DNA from 2 places in the Shewanella sp. 10N.286.51.B2 genome. Region 2 is predicted to be linked to the other one. Evidence: predicted binding sites of a transcription regulator. Region 2 holds the regulator's gene; the other holds the start of a gene.

The links. Region 2 encodes LexA, which represses DNA repair genes until DNA is damaged. Its sites were predicted from a motif close to TACTGTATNNNNATACAGTA; they were not measured.
Region 1: the regulator LexA is predicted to act here: its motif matches at 2,682-2,701, upstream of AB4140_RS12720 (LexA family transcriptional regulator).

The regions. Positions count from the first base shown of each region.
Region 1 is NZ_JBFRKH010000046.1:25,587-29,438, reverse strand. It holds gene AB4140_RS12730 (YgjV family protein) at 5-661, opposite strand; gene AB4140_RS12725 (Y-family DNA polymerase) at 958-2,214, opposite strand; gene AB4140_RS12720 (LexA family transcriptional regulator) at 2,255-2,662, opposite strand; gene AB4140_RS12715 (hypothetical protein) at 3,070-3,474, shown strand; gene AB4140_RS12710 (RecX family transcriptional regulator) at 3,641-3,852, shown strand, end outside.
Region 2 is NZ_JBFRKH010000002.1:6,223-25,671, forward strand. It holds gene AB4140_RS00555 (efflux RND transporter permease subunit) at 1-2,166, shown strand, start outside; gene AB4140_RS00560 (hypothetical protein) at 2,250-2,516, opposite strand; gene AB4140_RS00565 (VOC family protein) at 2,558-3,355, opposite strand; gene mtr (tryptophan permease) at 3,723-4,967, opposite strand; gene plsB (glycerol-3-phosphate 1-O-acyltransferase PlsB) at 4,979-7,399, opposite strand; gene lexA (transcriptional repressor LexA) at 7,779-8,396, shown strand; gene AB4140_RS00585 (cell division inhibitor SulA) at 8,393-8,899, shown strand; gene coxB (cytochrome c oxidase subunit II) at 9,330-10,946, shown strand; gene ctaD (cytochrome c oxidase subunit I) at 10,956-12,560, shown strand; gene AB4140_RS00600 (cytochrome c oxidase assembly protein) at 12,562-13,125, shown strand; gene AB4140_RS00605 (cytochrome c oxidase subunit 3) at 13,122-13,997, shown strand; gene AB4140_RS00610 (DUF2909 family protein) at 14,008-14,235, opposite strand; gene AB4140_RS00615 (SURF1 family protein) at 14,246-14,992, shown strand; gene AB4140_RS00620 (hypothetical protein) at 15,089-15,643, shown strand; gene AB4140_RS00625 (heme A synthase) at 15,643-16,623, shown strand; gene cyoE (heme o synthase) at 16,638-17,543, shown strand; gene AB4140_RS00635 (SCO family protein) at 17,656-18,288, shown strand; gene AB4140_RS00640 (hypothetical protein) at 18,884-19,105, shown strand.

The DNA of each region.
Region 1 (3,852 bases), on a different contig from region 2:
TACTTTAACCTTTAGACAGTGCCACTTGTGTTTCATTACAGCTTTCAAGGGCACTATTTTGCTCAAAGTTTTGGTTGAGCTGGTCGTTATAGTAGTCGCTAAATTCGCGCATAAGCCCTAGTGCCAATATTGCTATTGTCATTACTTGGTAGAGTATTCCTGACCATGACATCAAATATATTGAAAGCATCAGGTTTAATCCATTACTGGCAACCATAGCTAACCTTAGTTGACTGCCCGCTAAGAAGAATAAACTAAAGCTCATTACGACTGCAGCGATGACCGCACACCATTCACTCCAATGCTCAGCCCACAGAAAACCCTGCGTCATGGCAATAATACTAAAGCTGAGTGACATGGCTAAAGGCGATGTTAACCAGGCAGTCGATGCAAGATTTTGCTGGTTATTGCTATTCAAACTTTGACATAAACGAAAGCGAATAACATTAACTAGTTGGTTGGCCATGCCGAGAAAGCTGCCTAATAAGCCTAAATGGATTGCGGTAAGTACTGACGCTATCATATTGCCATGAATAAATTTGCAGTCTTGTTGTTGGCTATTTGCCCACCAGCCAATGGCCATTGAGACAAAGCCAATAAGCTGAAAGTAAAATAGGGGCTCGGCAATAAACTGAAAATCAAATGCGGAAAAATCTAACACAGGCAAGCACAATCCAAGAAAATTAAGGATGCGTATTGTCGTTTTTTTCAGCAATAACACAATGGCTAAAATCGCATAATAGCCTCGCTCATGTGATTAGATATAAAACTGTGAACTGGAGAGTGTTTTTTGAACAGCTAGAGTTGACTAAGTTGTATTTTTGTTGAGCTTAAGATCGATTAATGTACTGTTTGGGTTTGATATTAGTTATCCATTTTACGCTAATTTAAAGCCACAACTAAACCTGAACCAAGTCAGAATAAAAACCAGCACACGCAAATCAATTTATCACCAATTTAGCCACAGTGGATTTGCGGAATATCTTGCCAACAGCTGGTGTATTGCGGGGTTAATAGCTCACGGCGCATATGCCATTTACCTCCAATACCTTGGGCGGCGACAAATATTGCATCACTACCGTAGCGTTGATTTAACTTATCAAAAACCTGCATCAAGGCAGGATCTTTTACTGGGGCAAACAAGTCTGTTTGCAAATGTTTGACCGGTGATAAATCTAACAATCCAATCCCGATTTTATAGTAGCGAGTATTGGGGTTATAAAGCTTACGGGCAATTTCTGCTGCGTAACTGATGATTTCACGGTTGTCATTAGTTGGATATGCACAGCGGTAATGATATTTAAAGCCATTAGGCTGTTCATCATAAGGGGAGTTACTGGCAAAGATCAGTATGGTGCTAGCCACAGAGCCTTGCTTTCTGGCTTTGGCTGCCGCGATACCAGCATGCTTACTGAGCGCCTGTAATAATGAGTCTATATCGCTAATACGTTCACCGACACTACGAGTTGAAAAGATCTGCTGTTTATCTGCTCTGGCGCTATCCCAGCCTTTACAAGCCTCGCCATTGAGCTCTCTGACTGTACGCTCGATTTCAATACTAAATTGGCTACGAGCAATGCCTGGTTGTAATTTAGCCAGATCCAGTGCGGTGGTGATCCCCATGGCATGTAATTTGTTACCGATCCGCGAACCGATCCCCCACACATCGGTGACTTTCATTGTCGCTAAAATGGCATTTCTTTGCTCAATGGATTGGATATAACATACCCCGTTATAGCCCTGGAGCTTTTTAGCGGCATGATTGGCCACTTTGGCAAGGGTTAAGGTGGCAGCAATACCGACACACACAGGTAAGCGGGTTTCTTTCCATACCGCACGGCGGATCATAGCGGCATGGCTTAATAAACACGGGATCGCAGGGTAACAATGTTTAAATGACAGAAATGACTCATCAATAGAGTAAATATGTTGCTCAGGTGCAAAGCGGCCAATCACTTCCATCATAGAGTGAGACAAAGAGGCATAAAGCTCATAATTGGAGGAAAGCGCAATCACGCCTGCTTTTTCACAAAAATCGCGCACTTCAAAGTAAGGACCAAATTTACCCACTCCTAATGCTTTTGCCTGGCGGTTAGCCGCCACAATGCAACCATCGTTATTGGACAGCACCACGATAGGACGGCCACGCCACTCTGGGCGAAACACTTGCTCGGCGCTGCAATAAAAAGAGTTGGCATCAACGAGTGCATACATAATTTAACTGTCCGTTAGTCGTTAGTTTAATCAGCTAACATTAGTTATTAACTAATATAGGGCTTTGGCGATGACAACGGATTGAACGGATCACCACGCCTTCAACACTGAAGTTGTCATACTCTTGTATCGTGACACTCTGGTGAAGATCATTTGCCGATAATAATAATCGCCGCTTGATATCAATGAGCTTACAGACAAAGTTGCCGTTATAGTTTGCCACTATCACATCATGGTTTTCGACACTGACATGGCGATCCACAATGAGAATATCCTTATCAAAAATGCCGATTTTCTCCATAGAGTCGCCGCTAGCTTGGCCAATAAAAGTGGCACTGGGATGTTCAATCAATAGCTCATCTAAACTTAATGGCAGTTGCCGATATTCAGCAGCAGGACTTTCAAAACCAGTAATACCGGCACAAGCAAAAATAGGAATAACCTTCATAACAATCGACACTCAACGGTACTGTATGTTTATACAGTATTATAGCTGTCCCCGTAAAATTGGCAATAAATTCCGTAAGGTTGTCGAATAAGTGTGCGAATTGTTGGTTATTTAATCTGTTATGGGCATTGAGGGAATGCTTTGCTGAGTGAGCTGAACTAAACAGCATTGCTAAGTACTAAATTATGAGCAAGGTAAGCGTGAGTGTTTAAGATTGAATGGCGACTATTATCGAGCTGCTGTCGAACCATTAGCCGAAAATAACCTAATAAGCATTCTTTAAGGAAAAACGTTAAAAGTTAATTGTTTGTTCAGCTTACGTTTAGCTTACGTAGGTAAAATAGAGGCAAGTTTAAAGCTTATTATCAGTATCAGAATTCAGTTGTTCATCAACGGGAGTAAACATAATGAAAAAAGTATTTATCATTTCAATGTTAGCAATATTATCTTTTGGCGCGAGCGCTAGCCCATCGACTCAAAAGCCCGTTGTCATTCAAATTCAGGATTCATTCACGCAAATCAATAGTGCTTTAAGCTGCTCAATTGTATATGCCCACACTCCGATGACTTCACAGGCCGATTATTATAAAGGAGTAGTCTACGAACGCTATTCAGATCTTGTTGAACAACTCGTGTTATCAGGCCAGTCAGAAGAGGGCGCAAGACAAACAGCGATTGAAAAAATTGTCATGCAAACACAAACCATTGAACAACAAATCAATGATACTAAAAGCGGTGGAAAAACAGAGTTAAAACAACTGCTGCAACAAACGGCTAAAAAGAATGATTGTGTCCACTACGCAAATAATTAAGATGTACGGTCACAATTAAGATGTACGGGCATAGTTAATATTCATAAAGCGATTAATATTTACCACGAATAAAGCAGACATTTTACCGTGGCAAGAACTTCTAGTTCTGAACAGAGTAGTGGTCTGCTAAACTGCCTTTGTCATTTCTAATCAATTAAAATTTTTTATGCAAAGTAAGCCACTTCGTCAAGCCAAAACAATCGAGAATGTTTTCAACAGTGCCTATTGGCACCTTGGTCAGCAAGATTTTACTATCAATGAAATTCGCACCAAGCTTGAGCGTAAAACCGATAACCAGCAATGGATTGACACTGTTCTCGCTAGACTCATTGAAAGTGGCTATTTGAAAAATGATTTTGATTTTGCCGTTCGCTATTG
Region 2 (19,449 bases):
GTTATCACTTATGATCGCTCAGAACTTATCCTCAATTCTGTGGATAATCTGATGCACAAAGTGATGGAAGAGATGCTGGTCGTTGGCCTAGTTTGCTTACTATTTCTATTACATGCTCGCTCAACACTGGTTGCCATAATCACCCTGCCATTATCTATATTAAGCAGTTTCATTATCATGCATTTTATGGGGGTTAATGCCAACATCATGAGCTTAGGAGGTATTGCCATTGCCATAGGCGCCGTTGTCGATGCCGCCATTGTCATGGTAGAAAACGCCCATAAACATTTAGAGCGATATCGGGCTGAGCACGGTAAACCACCCGAAGGTGAAGCCCACTGGCAACTAATTAAAGAGGCCTCTGTTGAAGTAGGGCCTGCGCTATTCTTTAGCCTGCTAATCATCACCTTAAGCTTTATTCCTGTATTTGCACTGGAAGCTCAAGAAGGCCGTTTATTCCACCCACTGGCGTTTACTAAAACCTTTGCTATGGCGTCTTCTGCAATACTGGCCATCACCTTGATCCCAGTATTAATGGGTTATTTTGTGCGCGGTAATATCCCTGATGAACGCAAAAACCCCATCAGTCGATTTTTGATTGCCATATACCAGCCATTACTCAAACTGGTATTAAAATTTCCTAAATTCACCATCTTATTAGCGCTGGTCATTTTAGCCAGTGCTTACTATCCGATGACAAAGATGGGCTCTGAGTTTATGCCAGAACTCGCTGAAGGTGATTTACTTTATATGCCTACAACCCTGCCAAGTGTCAGTGCAGGTAAAGCCGCTGAAATTTTACAGCAAACCGATAGATTGATTAAAACGGTACCAGAGGTCAAAAGAGTATTTGGTAAAGTGGGCCGCGCAATGACCGCTACCGATCCTGCACCATTAACCATGCTTGAAACCACCATCATGCTTAAACCACATGCTCAATGGCGTGAAGGCGTGACCTTAGAATCTATTATTGCTGAATTACAGAGAACGGTGAAAGTGCCCGGCATGACTAACGCATGGGTGCAGCCGATAAAAACTCGTATCGATATGCTGTCCACCGGGGTTAGAACACCTGTCGGCATTAAAATATCGGGTTCAGATGTGGCCGAACTGGAAAAAATTGGCGCTGAAATCGAAGCGGTAATGAGCCAAGTGCCAGGCACAACATCAGCATTTGCGCAGCGAAGTAGTGGTGGACGTTATATCGATATTGAGCCGAAACTAAAAAATGCAGCTCGATATGGTATGACCCTAAGTGACATCCAAGATGTGGTGCAAATCGCCATAGGCGGTATGAATATAGGGGAATCAATTCAAGGTCAAGAACGTTACCCAATTAACATTCGTTATCCACGAGAGTTACGTGACAGCATCGAAAAACTCAGAGATTTACCGGTATTAACCAAAACCGGTAAATATCTGCCATTAAGCGTTTTAGCCGACATAACCATCAGTGATGGACCGCCCATGCTTGCCAGTGAAAATGGCCGTGTAATCTCATGGGTGTTTGTCGATATTAAAGATATTTCTATCGGCGAATATATCGAGCAAGCGCAAATAGCCTTAGGCCAGCAAATCACTTTGCCAGCACGTTATAGCTACAGCTTTGCGGGTCAATATGAATATATGCAGCGTGTTGAAGCCAAGATGGAGTTAGTCATTCCACTAATGCTGGCAGTTATTTTTATATTACTGATGCTGACCTTTAACTCGTTTGCTCAAGCTTCAGTAATTATGCTGAGTTTACCCTTTGCCTTAGTAGGCAGTGCCTGGTTTTTATATTTGCTGAACTTCAACTTTTCGGTTGCGGTATCTGTGGGGATGATTGCCCTTGCGGGTGTCGCCGCTGAATTTGGCGTGGTGATGCAGGTGTATCTCAACAACAGTATAAAAGACCGAAAACATCATGACACTCTCAATAGCAAAGATGATTTACGCCAAGCATTGATTGAAGGTGCTGTAATGCGGATTCGCCCCAAAGCGATGACAGTTGCGACCATATTTTTTGGCTTACTGCCGATAATGTGGGGCACAGGAACCGGTAACGAAGTGATGCAGAAAATTGCCGCACCTATGGTTGGTGGCATGGTCACTGCGCCGCTGCTATCGCTGTTTGTTATTCCAGCCATTTATTTACTAATCTATGGTCGTAAACTCAGTAACTAGGTTTACAAAGTCACTCATAAACACTAAAAAAGGCGCTTAAGGCGCCTTTTTATCTATAAAGCCACAAGCTGAATATAAGCTTGTTAGCTTGGTTCACTGAGTACGCCTTGCTTTTCTCGTGCCAGTTGCATCATCCTTAAAAGACCCCAAACCATAATACAACCTCCGACTCCAACCATAGCAAACAGCAGTATTGGCTTCGCCAGCATCGGATAAGCCGCTGTATCAAAACCTGCAAACAAGCCATATAAACCCGCCGCCATTAATAACGTGCCAGGAAAATCAATGACTGCCACCATGGTCATTTTCTTTTGAATTACCGCGAGTTTTTCGTCCTTTGTGAGTGTCATAAGTCTTCCTTGATTAGATTTACAGTTTAACTTTCAAGCAATTATTCTACTTCAGACGCTACCTCGGTCAATGCAATAATTGAAAAAGTGCCGCCTTGGGGATCATCAATCACCGCAAAACGACCCACATCCGGAATATCCGTAGGCGGGACACAAATTCGCCCGCCTAGAGCTTCGGCATATTGAGCCATAGCATCACAATCTTGCACACTAAAATACAGCATCCAATGGGGCGGGGTATCACCCCACTCGGACGTCATTTGCATCATACCGCCAATGGCTTGCTTATCCACCAGCCATTGCACGTAATCAGCTATGCCCATTGAAGACATATCAAGGCTGTTAGTCTCAAAGCCAAGCGCTTGGGTATAAAAATCGGTTGATGTGGCCAGATCGCGGCACATATATTCAACCCAGCACAAAGTATTGGGCTCAAATGAGCGCTTAATGCCGATATGGTTAATGGCCTGCCAGATTGAAAATCGTGCGCCATCAGGATCTTGGCACACAGCTATAATCCCTGAATCACCAACAGAGTGAGGGCCTGCAATAATTTGTCCACCCGCAAGCCTAATGGCTTTAATTGTCGCCTCAACATCATCAACGGCAAAATAAAGCTGCCAATGGGTTGGCAAACTCTCCATCTCTTTGGGCATTTGATACATAGCCGCAATGTCATCACCCGCTAACTGCAACATAGTGTAATGACCCTCAGGCATGGGCATATCATCAGCCTGCCACTGAAATAGGCTTTGGTAGAATGCTTTCGCGGCATACCAATCATGACTGGCAAGTTCGACCCAACAAGGTTGCCCTTGTTTATAGTGTGACACCTTCATACACCTCACCCTGCTGTTGATAATGACTTATAAGAATAAAGGTTTAAGCTGAACCTAAATGACAACACTCTTTAAGTTAAGACACTTTTAAAGCTAAAGTCGAGTTGGCAATAATGGTTGGTTATTCGTATAAAAAATGACATTTAAATAATAAATACAACTTAAAATCATAGCCTTATATAGACAACAATATCAGCAAGCCATGGCTAGTCACTATCGGTCACAAGTCGTAAATTACACACACCTTTAGTCAAAATGCTAACAGTCACATCCTTACTTGCTAGAAAACGCCCATAAAAAAGCCCTTTTCAAAGGGCTTTTTGGAGGTCATTTCGGTGTTTAAACACCACTTTATCTAGCTAAAGTATTATTTATAAACTGGCAGTAACTCAGCCATCGCCAACAAATGACATGCGCCGGTGATGACACCGAATGCAATAATCACCACAATCAATGGCGTACCACCTGGGACTCTAAAGCTCTTCTCATCAGGGAACATTTTGCGCGATTTGTATGCCATCATGGCTGGCACTATCGCCGCCCAAATGGTCGCCGCTAATGCCGCAAAGCCAATGGCAATCAAGAAACCATTAGGGAATAACAAACCTAATACTGTCGGCGGGATAAAGGTGATCGCAGCTGTTTTAATGCGGCCATTATTGCTTTCTTCAAAGCCAAATAAGTCAGCTAGATAATCAAACAAGCCTAAGGTCACCCCTAAGAATGATGACGCCACAGCAAGATTAGCAAACAAGGTCAACATGGTATTAAGCCATTTACTCGCCATCACATCTGACAGAGCGCCCACTAACACACCCATATTGCCGCCCTGGGCAATAATGTCGCTGAACTGACTACGGGGAATGTTGCCCATGGTTGCCACTAACCAGCAGCTATAAATCACTAAGGCGATAAAAGTACCAATAAAGATGGCTTTTAAAATCACTTTAGGTTGTTTGCCGTAATACTTAACTAGGCTTGGCACATTGCCGTGGTAACCAAAACTGGCCAGCCCAAAAGGTAGCGCCGCTAAAATATAAGGCGAGAAACTCGCCTCACCATCTGGCATTAATAATTTTGCGCTATCAATATCAATCAGCAGATTTCCGATGGCGAGAAAAAAGGTAATTAACATCCCGCCAATCATAATGGTGGTAATGCGATCAACCGCTTTGGTACTGATGATCACCACTGCAGCAAGTACGACGGCAAACACTAACCCTGCGATCGGTTGAGGTAAGTTAACCCCCATCCCCGCAAGGGTGTGATTAACAATCGAGCCACCACCACTGATGTAAGCATAGGTCAGGATGTACAACACAAAAGCAATAGATAACCCGTTAATAATCCGCCAAAACTGGCCTAAGGTTACCTTAGTTAAGGTGTCAAAACTGTCACCGGGTTTAAAATGCAAATTGGTTTCAAGTAGCATCAGACCTGACACCAGCATACAAAACCAAATACCAATTAACATGACTAATGAATAGCCAAACCACATGCCTGCACTGACCACAGGCAAAGAAAACATACCAGCACCGACTGTGGTACCGGCGATGATCATAGCACCGCCCAATAAGGATTTATTTTGCGGTTGAGATTGTGTCGAACTCATAAAATTAGTTATTACCCATGTTCCATTGTGACGCTATCAACAATGGTTTTTCGAACAGATAAACGCAGCATACCATTGGCATGATCACGTATTCGGATGACTTCAAATTGATTATCGTTAGCGGATAAATACCCTAATTCTTTTAATTTCACACTCAAATTATTGTAGAGCTTTTTATCATAAAACTCAGGCGCAGTAATTCCATGTAAAGCACCTAAACGCTGAGCCAATAAATGGCTGGCGCTTTCTAAATCAGAACGCTCAATTTCTGGTTTGTAAGCCAGTAAATTAAAGATAATCGCGTAACGCTGTAGGGTCTCACTGACCGTGGCGGACAATAACATTAACTGAGTGACATTACTTTGATTGACTTCAAAGTGATCGCTACCGGAAATTAGCTTTTGTTCAACAAACAAATCAAGCACTTGATCCACATAGGCACTTAAATCTTCAATGCCCATAAACAGCTCAGCTTTCAATAATGGGTAAAAATCATTAACAATTTGCTGGATTTTTTCTCGGCTAAATTCTTCATATTGCACCAAGCAACTGGCGATTAATGAAGGCACTGCCATTAGATGAATTATGTTATTGCGATAATAGCTCATCGCAATCACTGAGCTATCTTCAATTGCGATAATTTCGCCGATGGCATCTGTGGTTGAGGTAAATTTATTCAGCGACAAACATTGCTCAACTAGGTCATGAGCTGAGCCCTCAGCCACCGACGCATACTCAGTATAAGGAACATCCTTTAAGATTTTCAGGTAGAGGTCTAGCTGGGTTTCAAGCTCACTGCGCTGCAGGGCGTTTTGCTCTGAAGCCAGCAGCGCCATACTTGCTAATGTCACCGAACTCGCTGCGGCGGCGCCATTGATGTTAGTCATCACTTTATTGGCCAATACATTTACTGCTGGCGTTAACCATGATGGCTTTTGATCCGGATCTTGAGCAATTTCTTCACGCCAATTTGGCGATTGTTGATTTAAAAATTGCTGCACATTGATTGGCTCGCCAAAGTTAACGTAACCTTGGCCAAAGTTGCCTAATTTACGCAGCGCACCAAAGACCTGCCACACTGATTCTTTTTGCTTTTTCTTACCGCTTAACTCTTTATGATAGGTGGACACTTCCATCACATGATCATAACCAAGATAAACTGGCACTAAGGTTACTGGGCGTTCAATGCCCCGCAGTACACAGTTAACTGTCATCGCTAACATGCCGGTCTTAGGCGCTAATAAACGACCGGTACGAGAACGACCACCTTCGGTGAAGTATTCAACCGAATAGCCTTTAGCAAATAACTGATCTAAATACTCACGAAACACTGCGGTATAAAGTTTATTACCGTTAAAGCTACGACGAATAAAGAAAGCACCACCACGGCGGAACATAGGGCCTGCTGGCCAAAAGTTTAAATTAATACCGGCGGCAATATGCGGCGGCACCATGCCTTGGTAATACAAAATATACGACAGCAGTAGGTAATCCATGTGGCTACGATGGCAAGGCACATAGACAATTTCATGACCATCATGATGCAGCTTACGCACTTTTTCAGCGCTTTTAATGCTAATACCGCTGTATAACTTATTCCACAACCAAGTAAGAAAGCGCTCAGCAATACGCACTAAGCTGTCTGAGTAATCCGCTGCAATTTCATCTAAATACTGAATCGCTTTTTCGCGGGCTTTGTCTTCAGGAATTTTTTTATTAAGCGCTTCTTCTTTTATCGCTTGAGCAATGGCATCAGACTTTAATAATGAGTTGAACATTGCCTGACGATTTGGCAGTTGTGGGCCTGTCATCACTTTACGTTGGCGTCTAAAGTGCACTCGCGCCACACGGATAAGTTTATGCGCAATACTGACATCAGTGCCGTGTTCATCAGCCATATAACGTAGCGACATAGCATTTGAAAATTGAATAAAGCTATGGCGACCTAAGAACAAAATCATCAACCATTTACGTAACCAGGTCGGGTTTTCACGCTCAAATACGGCTGCGGTCATGGTGTCATCTTCTTTACCAGGGATACGTCCCCAATACAGACTCACTGGCACCAATTGAATATCAAGTTGATCATTTTTTTTATGTAAGGCTAATAAGCTGGTGAAGTTATCAACAAATTTTTCGCCACTTAAACGCTTGCCAAATAGAGGCTTACGACCTTCAATACACACAATTCTAGGGGTATTTAAGCCATCAACGTCTAGTCGCTCATAAGGGCTCGGTAAGCCATATTTGGCGGTCACTTCATTTAATGCCGCAATATCACTGAGTGATTCTGTCTTCATCACATAGACCACTGGTTTATCTGGGTCTAAGTTCAGATCGGCAAAGGGATCTTCAGGCACAACAACCGTGTGCACCATCAGTTTTTGAATCCAACGTAATGATTTTGCTATGATTGAGTCAGGTTTTAACATGAGTGTTCGCATATTCAACATCAATTAATTGGCCATAGAATACCAGATAATGGTTCAGTTTCACTAACAAGGGTCTATACAGAGAATATTTGTTCAGTAAAAAATAGCCATATCCGAATAACAACCAACCTATTTTCAATCAACACTACTGTATAAATATACTGTTTAAACAAACGATGTGAGAAATAGCCAATTTCATCGGTTTAAAAAGCTGACTTACCTTCATTAACTAAATAATTAAATTACAGATACTTAACCGTGCCCCCATATATAGCCAACAAGAATTAGATGATAATAGTTAAATTAATTTGGTTAATACTTGCGCGACCACCGATACTGTATATAATGACAGTCACTGTATAAAAAAACAGGAATCAATATGAGACCTTTAACGCCACGCCAAGCTGAAATATTAGAGCTAATTAAATGTAATATCGCCGAAACAGGTATGCCGCCAACTCGTGCAGAAATTGCAACTCGATTAGGCTTCAAAAGCGCCAATGCCGCTGAAGAACACTTAAAAGCACTGGCAAAAAAAGGCTGTATTGAAATTATTCCTGGTACCTCTCGCGGGATCCGCATGGTGCAGGTGGAGGAGGAAGTTGAAGCAGGCTTACCACTTATCGGCCAAGTTGCTGCAGGTGAACCTATCCTTGCTCAAGAGCATGTTGAACAGTATTTCCAAGTTGACCCAGAAATGTTTAAGCCCAATGCTAATTTCTTACTACGCGTTCGAGGCGACAGTATGAAAGACATTGGTATTTTAGAGGGCGACTTATTAGCAGTGCATAAAATGCAAACTGCCACCAATGGTCAAGTTGTAGTGGCACGTCTTGAAGACGATGTAACCGTGAAAAGATTTGAAAAGAAAGGCAATATTATTTATTTACATGCTGAAAATGCAGAATATGAGCCGATTAAAGTTGATTTAAGTTGCCAAAACCTAACGATTGAAGGGCTTGCTGTTGGCGTTATTCGTAATGGAGGTTGGTTATGAACACATTAATAGGCAATGCACCGCGTCACCCTGGATTATGGGTAGATATGGCATCTGATCCCTTACCCACTAAACAAGGGATTGAAACCAAGCGCACCCAAAACCAAGGCTTAACTGAATTGACTCAATTATGCAGTCAGTTAGCCATTTTAAGTCAGCAAGGCCTTTGGATTGTACTGATTAATCCGCCGCATATCGGTTATAAGCAAATTCTTGCTAATGCCAATGTTCGTATGGACAGAGTATTGTTAGTTCACACCAAAGATGAAGTCGAAACCCTGTGGGCGATGGAAAAAGCGCTCACTAACGGTACTTCAAGTGCAGTAATTACTTGGACACCACCATTAGATGCCCGCGACAATCGCCGCATTCAATTGGTTGCCAAAAATGCCTTAGCCCAAGGGCTTATCATTGAAGATGTAAATACTCACTTACCTGAAGGCGACCCATTAACGCAAACTTTAGCAGTACAGACTCGGGTAAACCTTACCTCGTTTCACTAGTAAAATATGACTAAAAAAGCCCTTCACTACGCTGAGGGGCTTTTTTTTGCACTTTTTTCAGCAAATTAGATGATAAAGTGATCTTGATCAATATTTAATCTCCAAGTAATGTAGTTAACAAGGTAGTAACAATTTATCGTACTGCCGAGAATAAATGTCAAAAAGATACAAACGCTATTAAAAGATTGAGCTGGTACCGTGCGGTATAGAAAGCCTTGAATGTAAAGCGTCAAATATAATTGATAAGTTCAGTATTAGGTACAAGTGTGGCACCGTAACGTAATAACATAATTGAGTTTTCAAGCTCAAAGCCACCGTGTACTTTGAAATGATCAAACTTTTTCGGGTATGAAAAGTTTGCATAGAGCAGAGTATTACTGTGTGGCTTTTCTTTGTAATTGCAATTCGCAATTAGCAGAGGAGTAGTCTTGTGAAGCGATTGTTGTACGGATTAATGGTGGCGTTGCTTGCAACCCCACTCACAGCGGCAGAGATGCCCTTAAACATGACTCAAGGTGTAACAGAGATCAGTGGCCAGGTTTACGACCTGCATATGATTATTTTGTATATCTGTTGCGCCATTGGTGTCGTGGTCTTTGGGATCATGATTTATTCCATGATCTATCACAGAAAATCTAAGGGTGCAGTTGCAGCCGACTTTCATGACAGTACCAAGGTTGAAATAGCTTGGACAGTATTGCCATTTCTAATCCTAATTGGCATGGCAATCCCAGCAACAAAAACGCTGATTGCTATGGAAGATCCCAGCGATGCTGAACTGACAGTCAAAGTGACGGGCTCTCAATGGAAATGGCATTACAGCTATTTCAATGAAGATGTCGAGTTTTTCAGTTTATTATCTACCCCAGCAGACCAAATTACTGGCACCGCAGATAAAACCGACACCTATCTTTTAGAGGTCGATAAGCCGCTGGTTTTACCAATAAATCGTAAAGTACGTTTTTTAATGACCTCGGATGACGTTATCCACTCTTGGTGGGTACCAGCATTTGCCGTTAAAAAAGATGCAAATCCTGGTTTCATCAATGAAGCTTGGACTAAAATCGATAAAATAGGTACTTATCGAGGCCAATGTGCCGAACTATGCGGTAAAGATCATGGCTTTATGCCTATTGTTGTTGAAGCCGTCTCAGAAGCAGACTTTGACCAATGGCTAATCGACCAAAAGCAATTTGCTGCTGATGCTAAAGCCGCTGCACAAGCCTCACTGAGCCAAACCCTTAGCTATGACGAGTTAATGGCCCAAGGCGAACAAATCTACATGGGTCGCTGCGCGGCTTGCCACCAACCTAATGGTGCTGGTTTACCTGGCGTCTTCCCTTCCCTAATTGGCAGTCCAATGATTAAAGGCCCAGTGTCTGGTCATATCGATATTGTCGTTAATGGTAAGCCTGGCACTGCGATGCAAGCGTTTGCCAAGCAGCTAACGGCAACTGAAATTGCTGCAGTAGTCACTTATGAGCGTAATGCTTGGGGTAATGACTCTGGCGATACCGTGCAAGCGGCTGATGTGAGTGGCAATGGGACAAATTCTAGCGCTACACCAACCACTGCTGACGCTCCTAGTGCAGGCACTTCTACCGCAGACACGTCAACGCCTGTGACTTTACCAGCAAGCTTACCTACAGCTGAACAACTTGAAGACACTGCAACACAAGCTGTGACTGAAGCGGCAACACAAGCAGCAGAAGTTAAAGCTGTGGTATTGGATGACTTGACGATGGATGAGTTAATGACCATGGGCGAGCAAGTCTATATGACTAGCTGCGCTGCATGTCACCAAGCTGCTGGTACTGGCTTACCTGGCGCGTTCCCTTCATTAGTAGGCAGCCCACTCATCGTCGGTCCAGTGACGGATCATCTTAATATTGTCATCAATGGTAAACCTGGCACGGCAATGCAAGCATTTAACTCGCTACTTACGCCACAACAGCTTGCTGCAGTGGTGACTTATGAGCGAAATGCCTGGGGTAATAACTCTGGCGATGCAGTTCAGGCTGCTGATGTTGTTGGTCACGGAAAGTAAGGGATTAAAATGAGCACAATTACACAAGATTCACCAGCCGCTCACGACGATCACCATGATGACCATCATCATGGGGCGCCAAAAGGCATTATGCGCTGGGTTTTAACCACTAACCATAAAGATATTGGTTCAATGTATCTGTGGTTTAGTTTCATTATGTTTTTAACCGGCGGCGCAATGGCCATGGTCATTCGTGCTGAGTTATTCCAACCCGGTTTACAGTTAGTTGAACCTAACTTTTTTAACCAAATGACCACCGTCCATGGCTTGATTATGGTATTTGGCGCAGTCATGCCAGCCTTTACCGGCTTAGCTAACTGGCTCATTCCAATGATGATTGGTGCGCCAGATATGGCACTACCGCGGATGAATAACTGGAGCTTTTGGATTTTACCTTTCGCGTTTGCGATTCTACTTAGCTCGCTATTTATGGAAGGTGGAGGCCCCAACTTTGGCTGGACTTTCTATGCACCACTGTCAACAACCTATAGCCCTGATAGCACAGCATTATTTGTGTTCTCAGTTCACATTATGGGCATAAGCTCGATCATGGGTGCTATTAACGTGGTGGTGACCATTGTTAATATGCGTGCTCCGGGTATGACTTGGATGAAGCTGCCATTGTTCGTCTGGACTTGGCTGATTACCGCCTTCTTGCTAATAGCAGTGATGCCGGTATTGGCAGGTGTAGTAACCATGGTACTGACTGATAAATACTTTGCCACCAGCTTCTTTGATGCTGCTGGCGGCGGCGACCCTGTGATGTTCCAGCATATTTTCTGGTTCTTTGGCCACCCCGAAGTCTACATCATGATTTTACCTTCATTCGGGATTATCTCGGCCATTATTCCCACCTTTAGCCGTAAAAAGCTTTTCGGTTATGCCTCCATGGTATACGCCACCTCAAGTATTGCGATTTTGTCCTTCCTAGTTTGGGCGCATCACATGTTCACCACCGGGATGCCAGTATTTGCAGAGCTATTCTTCATGTACTGCACCATGTTAATCGCAGTGCCTACTGGGGTGAAAGTGTTTAACTGGGTTGCAACTATGTGGCGCGGCTCAATCACCTTCGAAACCCCGATGCTGTTCGCCATTGCATTCATCATCTTATTCACCATCGGTGGCTTCTCTGGCTTGATGCTAGCGATCACCCCAGCGGATTTCCAATACCATGATACTTACTTTGTGGTAGCGCATTTTCATTATGTACTGGTTACTGGCGCAGTATTTTCCATTATGGCTGCAGCATATTACTGGCTACCGAAATGGACAGGATACATGTATAGCGAAACATTAGGTCGTTGGCATTTCTGGTGCAGTGTTATTTCAGTGAATGTACTGTTTTTCCCAATGCACTTTTTAGGCTTAGCAGGCATGCCACGTCGTATTCCAGACTATGCAATTCAATTTGCTGACGTAAACCAAATTGTCTCTATTGGTGGTTTTGCCTTTGGTTTATCACAACTGATTTTCCTCGCTGTGGTACTGAAATGTATCAAGGGCGGCGAAAAAGCTGCGGATAAGCCATGGGAAGGTGCTGAAGGGTTAGAGTGGACTATTGCCAGTCCTGCGCCTTATCACTCATTTACCACCCCACCAGAGGTTAAATGATATGAGCCAGCCAACAAAATCAAACCGTAATTTACTTATTGGCCTAGTACTGGGTTCAATAGGTATGTTCGGCTTTGGTTTTGCGCTAGTGCCTTTGTATGACGTGCTTTGCGATGCCTTGGGGATTAATGGAAAAACCCAAAGTACTGCCAGCAGTTATGAGGCTGTGGTGATTGATAAAGACCGTACTGTAACCATTGAGTTTATTGCCCAAGTACAAAGCAATATGCCGTGGGAGTTTGTGCCAAAAGTGAACCGCATGCAGGTTCACCCCGGCGAACTCACACGTACTGCGTTTTTAGCGAAAAACTTATCTTCAAATAACCTCGTAGGCCAAGCAATACCCTCGGTATCGCCAGGCCAAGGCGCGGCTTATTTTAATAAGACCGAGTGCTTTTGCTTCAATCAGCAACCCCTAGCAGCAATGGCCGATGCTGAATTACCGTTAATTTTTTACGTGGATGCGGATTTACCTGAATCCATTAACACTTTGACTCTCTCTTATACCCTCTATGATATTACAGACAAGCAGACTGCAGCCATAGAGCAAGGAGCAGCAAGATGACAACAAAACATGAAAACTACTACGTGCCAGCGCAAAGTATCTGGCCAATTACCGGCGCTATCGGATTATTTCTGATTGCATTTGGCGCAGGTACCTACATCCAACAACTTTCAACTGAACAATCTTCTGGCGGCTACACCCTAATCGCGGGTATTGCTGTAATTATATTTATGCTGTTTGGCTGGTTTAAAAATATCATTGATGAGTCAATGTCAGGTTTATATTCAGCGCAAATGGATCGCTCTTTTAGACAAGGCATGAGCTGGTTTATTTTCTCAGAAATCATGTTTTTCGGGGCATTTTTTGGGGCATTGTTTTACGCTCGAATGGTAGCAATACCTTGGCTCGGCGGTGCATCAAATAATGCCATGACCCATGAGGTATTATGGCCAACATTTGAAGCCATTTGGCCGCTAGTGAAAACCCCAGATGGTACCACCACTGAAGCCATGGGTTGGGGCGGATTGCCGCTGTATAACACCCTCATTCTACTGACCTCTTCAGTCACCTTGCACTTTGCCCATGTGTCGTTAGAAAAATCAAAACGTGGCGCACTGAAGGTTTGGTTAGGACTGACTATTTTGCTGGGTATCGGCTTCTTGTTTTTACAAGTTGAAGAGTATGTCCATGCCTACCAAGAAATGGGGCTCACACTCACCTCAGGGATTTATGGTAACACCTTCTTTTTGCTAACTGGCTTTCACGGTATGCACGTCACCTTAGGCACAGTATTTCTAATAATCCTGTTCTTTAGAGTATTGAAAGGTCACTTCACCCCAGATAATCATTTCGCCTTTCAATCCGGAAGTTGGTATTGGCATTTTGTTGATGTGGTGTGGTTATGCTTATTTATTTTCGTGTACGTCTTATAAGGCTGCAAAGCTAATAAGGTCTAGGATTTGGGCTTATCCAGCCAAATCCTAAGGCCAGTAACAATAACAACATCACTAACGCAGAAAAGATCACTCGACGACCTAAATATTGGCTCATAGATTGTTTATTTTCCGCTTTAACCATAATAAATAGGGCTCTGGCTAAATTAAATAATATGAATACAAGCAGCAGTACTAAAACAAGCTTGAAAATAACTAAGGTATCTAAGGTTCCCACGGGCTCTCCTTTGCGCGTTTGGCGACTTTCTACTGGGTTATTGCTAGTTGTTACTGTGAGTGTGTTTTCTATTTTGGTCAAGCTCGGTTTATGGCAACTTGATAGAGGAATTCAAAAACAAGCTTGGCAAGCCACCTTAAGTGAAAGGCAAGCGTCCAGTGAATTGGATTACCACACTTTTTTAACGCTAGATAGCAGCGGTCCACTAACGGGTTATCGCATTAACGTCACCGCTAAGCCCGTTAATGAACAAATATTACTGCTTGATAATCAAGTTTATAACGGCCAAGTGGGTTATCTGGCTTATCAAGTATTTGCAATATCAGCCACAGAGCCATGGCTACTGGTTGAACTAGGCTTTACTGCAGCGAATAAAGACCGCCGCATATTACCCGATTTAGCGCCATTGCCTGCGGCGCAATATCAGCTCACAGGTCGAGTGTATCAGCGCCAAACCAATCCCTTAAGTGACCAACTTTATGTGGAACAATTTACAGTAGAAAACCGTGACGTGATCCGTTTTCAAAATTTAAATCTCGTGGCCTTAGCAGAGAAAATAGGTCATCAACTGGCACCGGCAGTACTGCAGCCCGATGTAACACCAAATATGAATCTAGCAAAACCTTGGACACCTATTCCACTGTCAGCCCAAAAACACCAAGGCTATGCATTGCAATGGTTCACCATGGCAGCAGTATTTTTATCGCTAATGCTATGGCTTGGTTGGAAAACATTTAAGCCTAAAATTAAGACCTAAAGTTAAAACCTAAATACAAGAGTAACTAAATTAAAAATAGTGACTTAAGTAAAAACTCATCCTATAACAAAAACAGTCGTAACAAGAGGAGCAAGTATGAACTCCCCAGCAAAACCTAAAGGTAACAAGACATTATATCTACTGCTGCTGGTATTTATTTTACCGGTGGCTATGGCTAAATTAGTCTTGAGCCTAGATTTATATAACGGCGCCGCCACTAACAAAGGTGAGCTAATCGGCGCACAACTTAATTATCAAACCTTAGCCATGACCAACCCTGAGCCGCATATGTGGCAGCTGGTGTATTTATTACCAAACCAATGCCTAGAACAATGTCAGCAACGTTTGTATGTCATGCATCAAAGCCATATCGCCTTAGGTAAACATCAAGATCGCGTCAGCCCAATTATTTTACTCACCCCAGATAGCGACACCGCAATTTTAACTAAACTGCAAGTGCCGTTTGCTACAGCCAGTGCCAGCCCTGCAATGGCCGCATTACTGACAGAGCAGCAAATGATTATTGTCGATCCCCTTGGTAGCCTAGTCATGAAATACCCAGGTATTATGGGCGAGCAAGAAAATATTGCCCAAGGTAAGTCGATGATTGGCGATTTACGTAAGATGCTTAAACTATCGAGGGTCGGGTAATGGTGATAAAAAACCTGCTCAAATTTACCTTAGTATTTACCTTTACGGTGATATTAATGGGTGCCTACACTCGGCTGTCAGATGCAGGCCTTGGCTGCCCTGATTGGCCAGGTTGCTATGGTCATCTTGTGGTGCCTAGCGCGCCTGATGCAATAGCAAAAGTTGAGACTGCATTCCCAAATCAAACGCTAGAGCCTGACAAGGCGTGGCTGGAAATGATCCACCGCTATATCGCTGGCACTCTTGGATTACTGATTTTAACCATCCTTATCATCTGCTTAAAAAGAGCCGATGCGCCCAAAAAGCTACCCATACTGATTTCCGCCCTACTGCTCTTTCAAGCCGCCTTAGGTATGTGGACCGTCACCATGAAATTAATGCCCATCGTAGTCATGGGGCATTTAATTGGTGGCTTTAGTTTATTCGCTTTACTGCTACTGCTGTATTTACGTACCCGGCCACTGCGGATCCCTGGTGGTGACACTTATGCCAGAAAACTCGCCCCCTTTGCCATGGTCTGCTTAATTGTACTGGCGGTTCAAATTATTTTGGGCGGCTGGACGTCATCGAATTACGCAGCATTAGCCTGTACCGCCCTGCCAATATGTGAAGGTAACTGGGTCGATAATCTGCAATTTGCTGATGCTTTTTCACCGTTTCAAGGGACACATCCAAGCTTTGAATATGGCGTATTGGAATACCCTGCCCGCATGACAATCCATGTTACTCATCGTATTTGGGGCGTGATTACCGCTGCCTGTTTAGTGTGGTTAGGATTTAAATTACTTAAAGCACGCTCACACACAATACGTAAAAGTGCTTGGCTGTTATTTGCCCTAGTGATCATTCAAGTGGGCCTTGGCATCAGCAATATTGTCATGCATTTGCCTTTAGGGATTGCTGTATCGCACAACGGCGGCGCAGCGCTATTGTTACTTACCGTTATTTTCATCAACTACGCGCTGTGGCGTAAAGCTTAAGCAAGGATTCTATTATGGCTAAATCTCTGTCTATACCAGCAAGCACCAGCAGCGCGCAATTACCTTGGCGCGCCTATTTTGAAATGACCAAACCCAAAGTGGTCGCCCTGATGTTACTGACAGTACTAGTGGGAATGTGCCTCGCATTGCCCGGCGCAGTGCCATTGCAGCCGCTTATCTTTGGCATGATAGGCATAGCCATGATGGCGGGGGCAGCGGCGGCTTATAACCACTTAATTGATCGCCGCATTGATGGTTTAATGGCGCGTACCTATAACCGCCCATTACCAAAAGGCAAGGTCTCGGTAATCAAAGCCATGACCTTTGCCACTTCTATCGGCTTAGGCGGTTTTGTTATTTTGTATACCTTAGTTAACCCACTTACCGCATGGTTAACCTTTGCCAGTTTAATCGGTTATGCTGTGGTGTATACCGCTTATCTTAAGCGCGCTACCCCGCAAAATATCGTCATTGGCGGCTTAGCTGGGGCAATGCCACCTTTATTGGGTTGGACTGCTGTCACCAACGAATTACATGGCAACGCACTATTACTTGTTATCATCATCTTCACTTGGACGCCGCCGCATTTTTGGGCACTGGCGATTCACCGTAGAAAAGAATACGCCAAAGTCGATGTCCCAATGCTGCCAGTCACCCATGGGGTTGAGTTTACTAAAACTTGTATCTTGTTATATACCTTGTTACTGGCTATTGCCTGTTTATTGCCAGTACTGGTTGGCATGTGTGGCCCCGTTTATCTTGTGGGTTCAACCATTCTAAGTTGTGGCTTTATTTATAAAGCCTGGCAACTTAAGTATCACGACAAACCAGGGCTGGCGATGGATGTGTTTAAGTTCTCGATTTATCACTTAATGATTTTATTTTTAGTGCTATTAGTTGATCACTACTTATGGGTATAACTCGCTTTATCAGTGCTTATCGCCATGGTGAAGTTGAAGATAAAAACAGTGAACGTAAAGATAAAAATAATGGAGTGAATGAGTGAAAAAAATTATCGCGTTAGCTTTCATTATGCTGGGCTTGGGCGTCGCTGTTGCTACGCTTTTCCCTAGTCAAAAAAGTTCATCCGCAACAATCGCCACTGCCACTAAATCAAGGCCGGATCTGGCACTTGAAACAAGTTATTTGTTTGATAACCCAAGACCACTGGCACCTTTTAGTATGCAAGACCAATTGGGGAATACCTTTACCAATGAGCAGCTTTTAGGTAAGTGGAGTTTAGTATTTGTCGGCTTTACTTCATGCCCAGATGTTTGCCCAACAACCCTTAATAAACTCAATGCCGCCTACCCAGAGTTGCAAGCAGTAAGCGACAATATTCAAGTGGTGTTTGTGTCAGTGGACCCCGCAAGGGACAGCCAAACTAAACGTTTAGATTACATCAATTTTTTTAACCGCGATTTCAAAGCCGTTACTGCCGATCACGCTCAGCTATTTCCTTTTACTCGTGATTTAGGTTTTGCCTACGCCATGGTTGGCGACGGCGAAGATTACCAAGTGGATCACAGCGCCAGCTATGTTTTAGTATCACCACAAGGGGAAAAGTTTGCAGTGTTTAAACCTAAAGTCCAACCCGGGAAAATACCACAGATTTTGAATAAAGAGCTGGTTGCGGATCTAAAGCAGATTATTGAAAGTGCTTAAGGTTTTTATATAGGTATTGAAATATAACAAAGCCTCAATATGAAAATATTGAGGCTTTTTGTTTTGACGAGGACTGATGTAGTAACTCATTTGTGGACAATTATTAGTTTGGTTTTAATTCAGGTAAACGGCTATCACCTAAATATTTTTTATGCAAAATGTTAATTAACCTATCTTATATCCACCAAAAATAAATTAACCTAGTGAGTGAGGGCCGAGGTTTGATAGGCTTTAGCTTGTTTAGGCTATCAAAAATCCATTACAAAAAAATACCGTTTTGTAAACATAAGGGGTTTAAGCAAATATTTATGGTCTTTTTAACCTGAAATCCTTTACAAAAATAGTCACCTTGCCATTCTGGGTTCTAAGGTACTCATTGGGTACCTCGCCAGTATCTATTGCCGATTGAGAGTAAAATTTTAGCCTTTTAAACTCATTTTTAGACTAAATAGACTTAGCTTCCTAAGTCGCAAAGGGGCACATTGCGATATAGAAAAAAACTTTGATTATGATCTAAAAGAAGCCTCGTGATGAATTCAATCTTATGTTCGTGTTGTCTATACTACATAGAATAAAAAACTATGAGGTTTCCCTAATGACTAAATCAAGATTACAAGAGTTACTTAATAAGTGCGATGAAAGCATCCCTATGAGCGAAGAAGATAAAGATTGGGATCAAATGCTACCAATTGGAAAAGAATGGGGAAGTGGAGAGGATCTGAATGCTCTAGAAGAAAAAATAGATATTGAATTAGCAAGGATAATTGAAGAGAGAAAAGACCAACCTGAAATAGAAGTAAATATCGAAGACTTATGAGTTTTTCTAAGGCGGAAAGTGTAGTGGTATAGATAATTTGGCCACTCAATTGAAGGTTATATTAGGTTTTTGAGGGTAAATACAAACTGCTAAGCTTCGGGATATATCCATTTCAAACTCGTTTTGGGGCATAAACGAGTTACCAGCACCAACTTTATACTTCATTTTTATTGGCTAAATTACGGAAGACCATAACTTCAACTTAATCCATTGCCTGCCGCAGGTGATGTATAGGATATACAAATGTCGCGATCACATGGATGTGAAAGAGCGACCTTATGTGCAGATACAACTGCGAGACGCTGCAAGTACGTCCATGTAAGCTCTGCCAAAACATCCCTGTT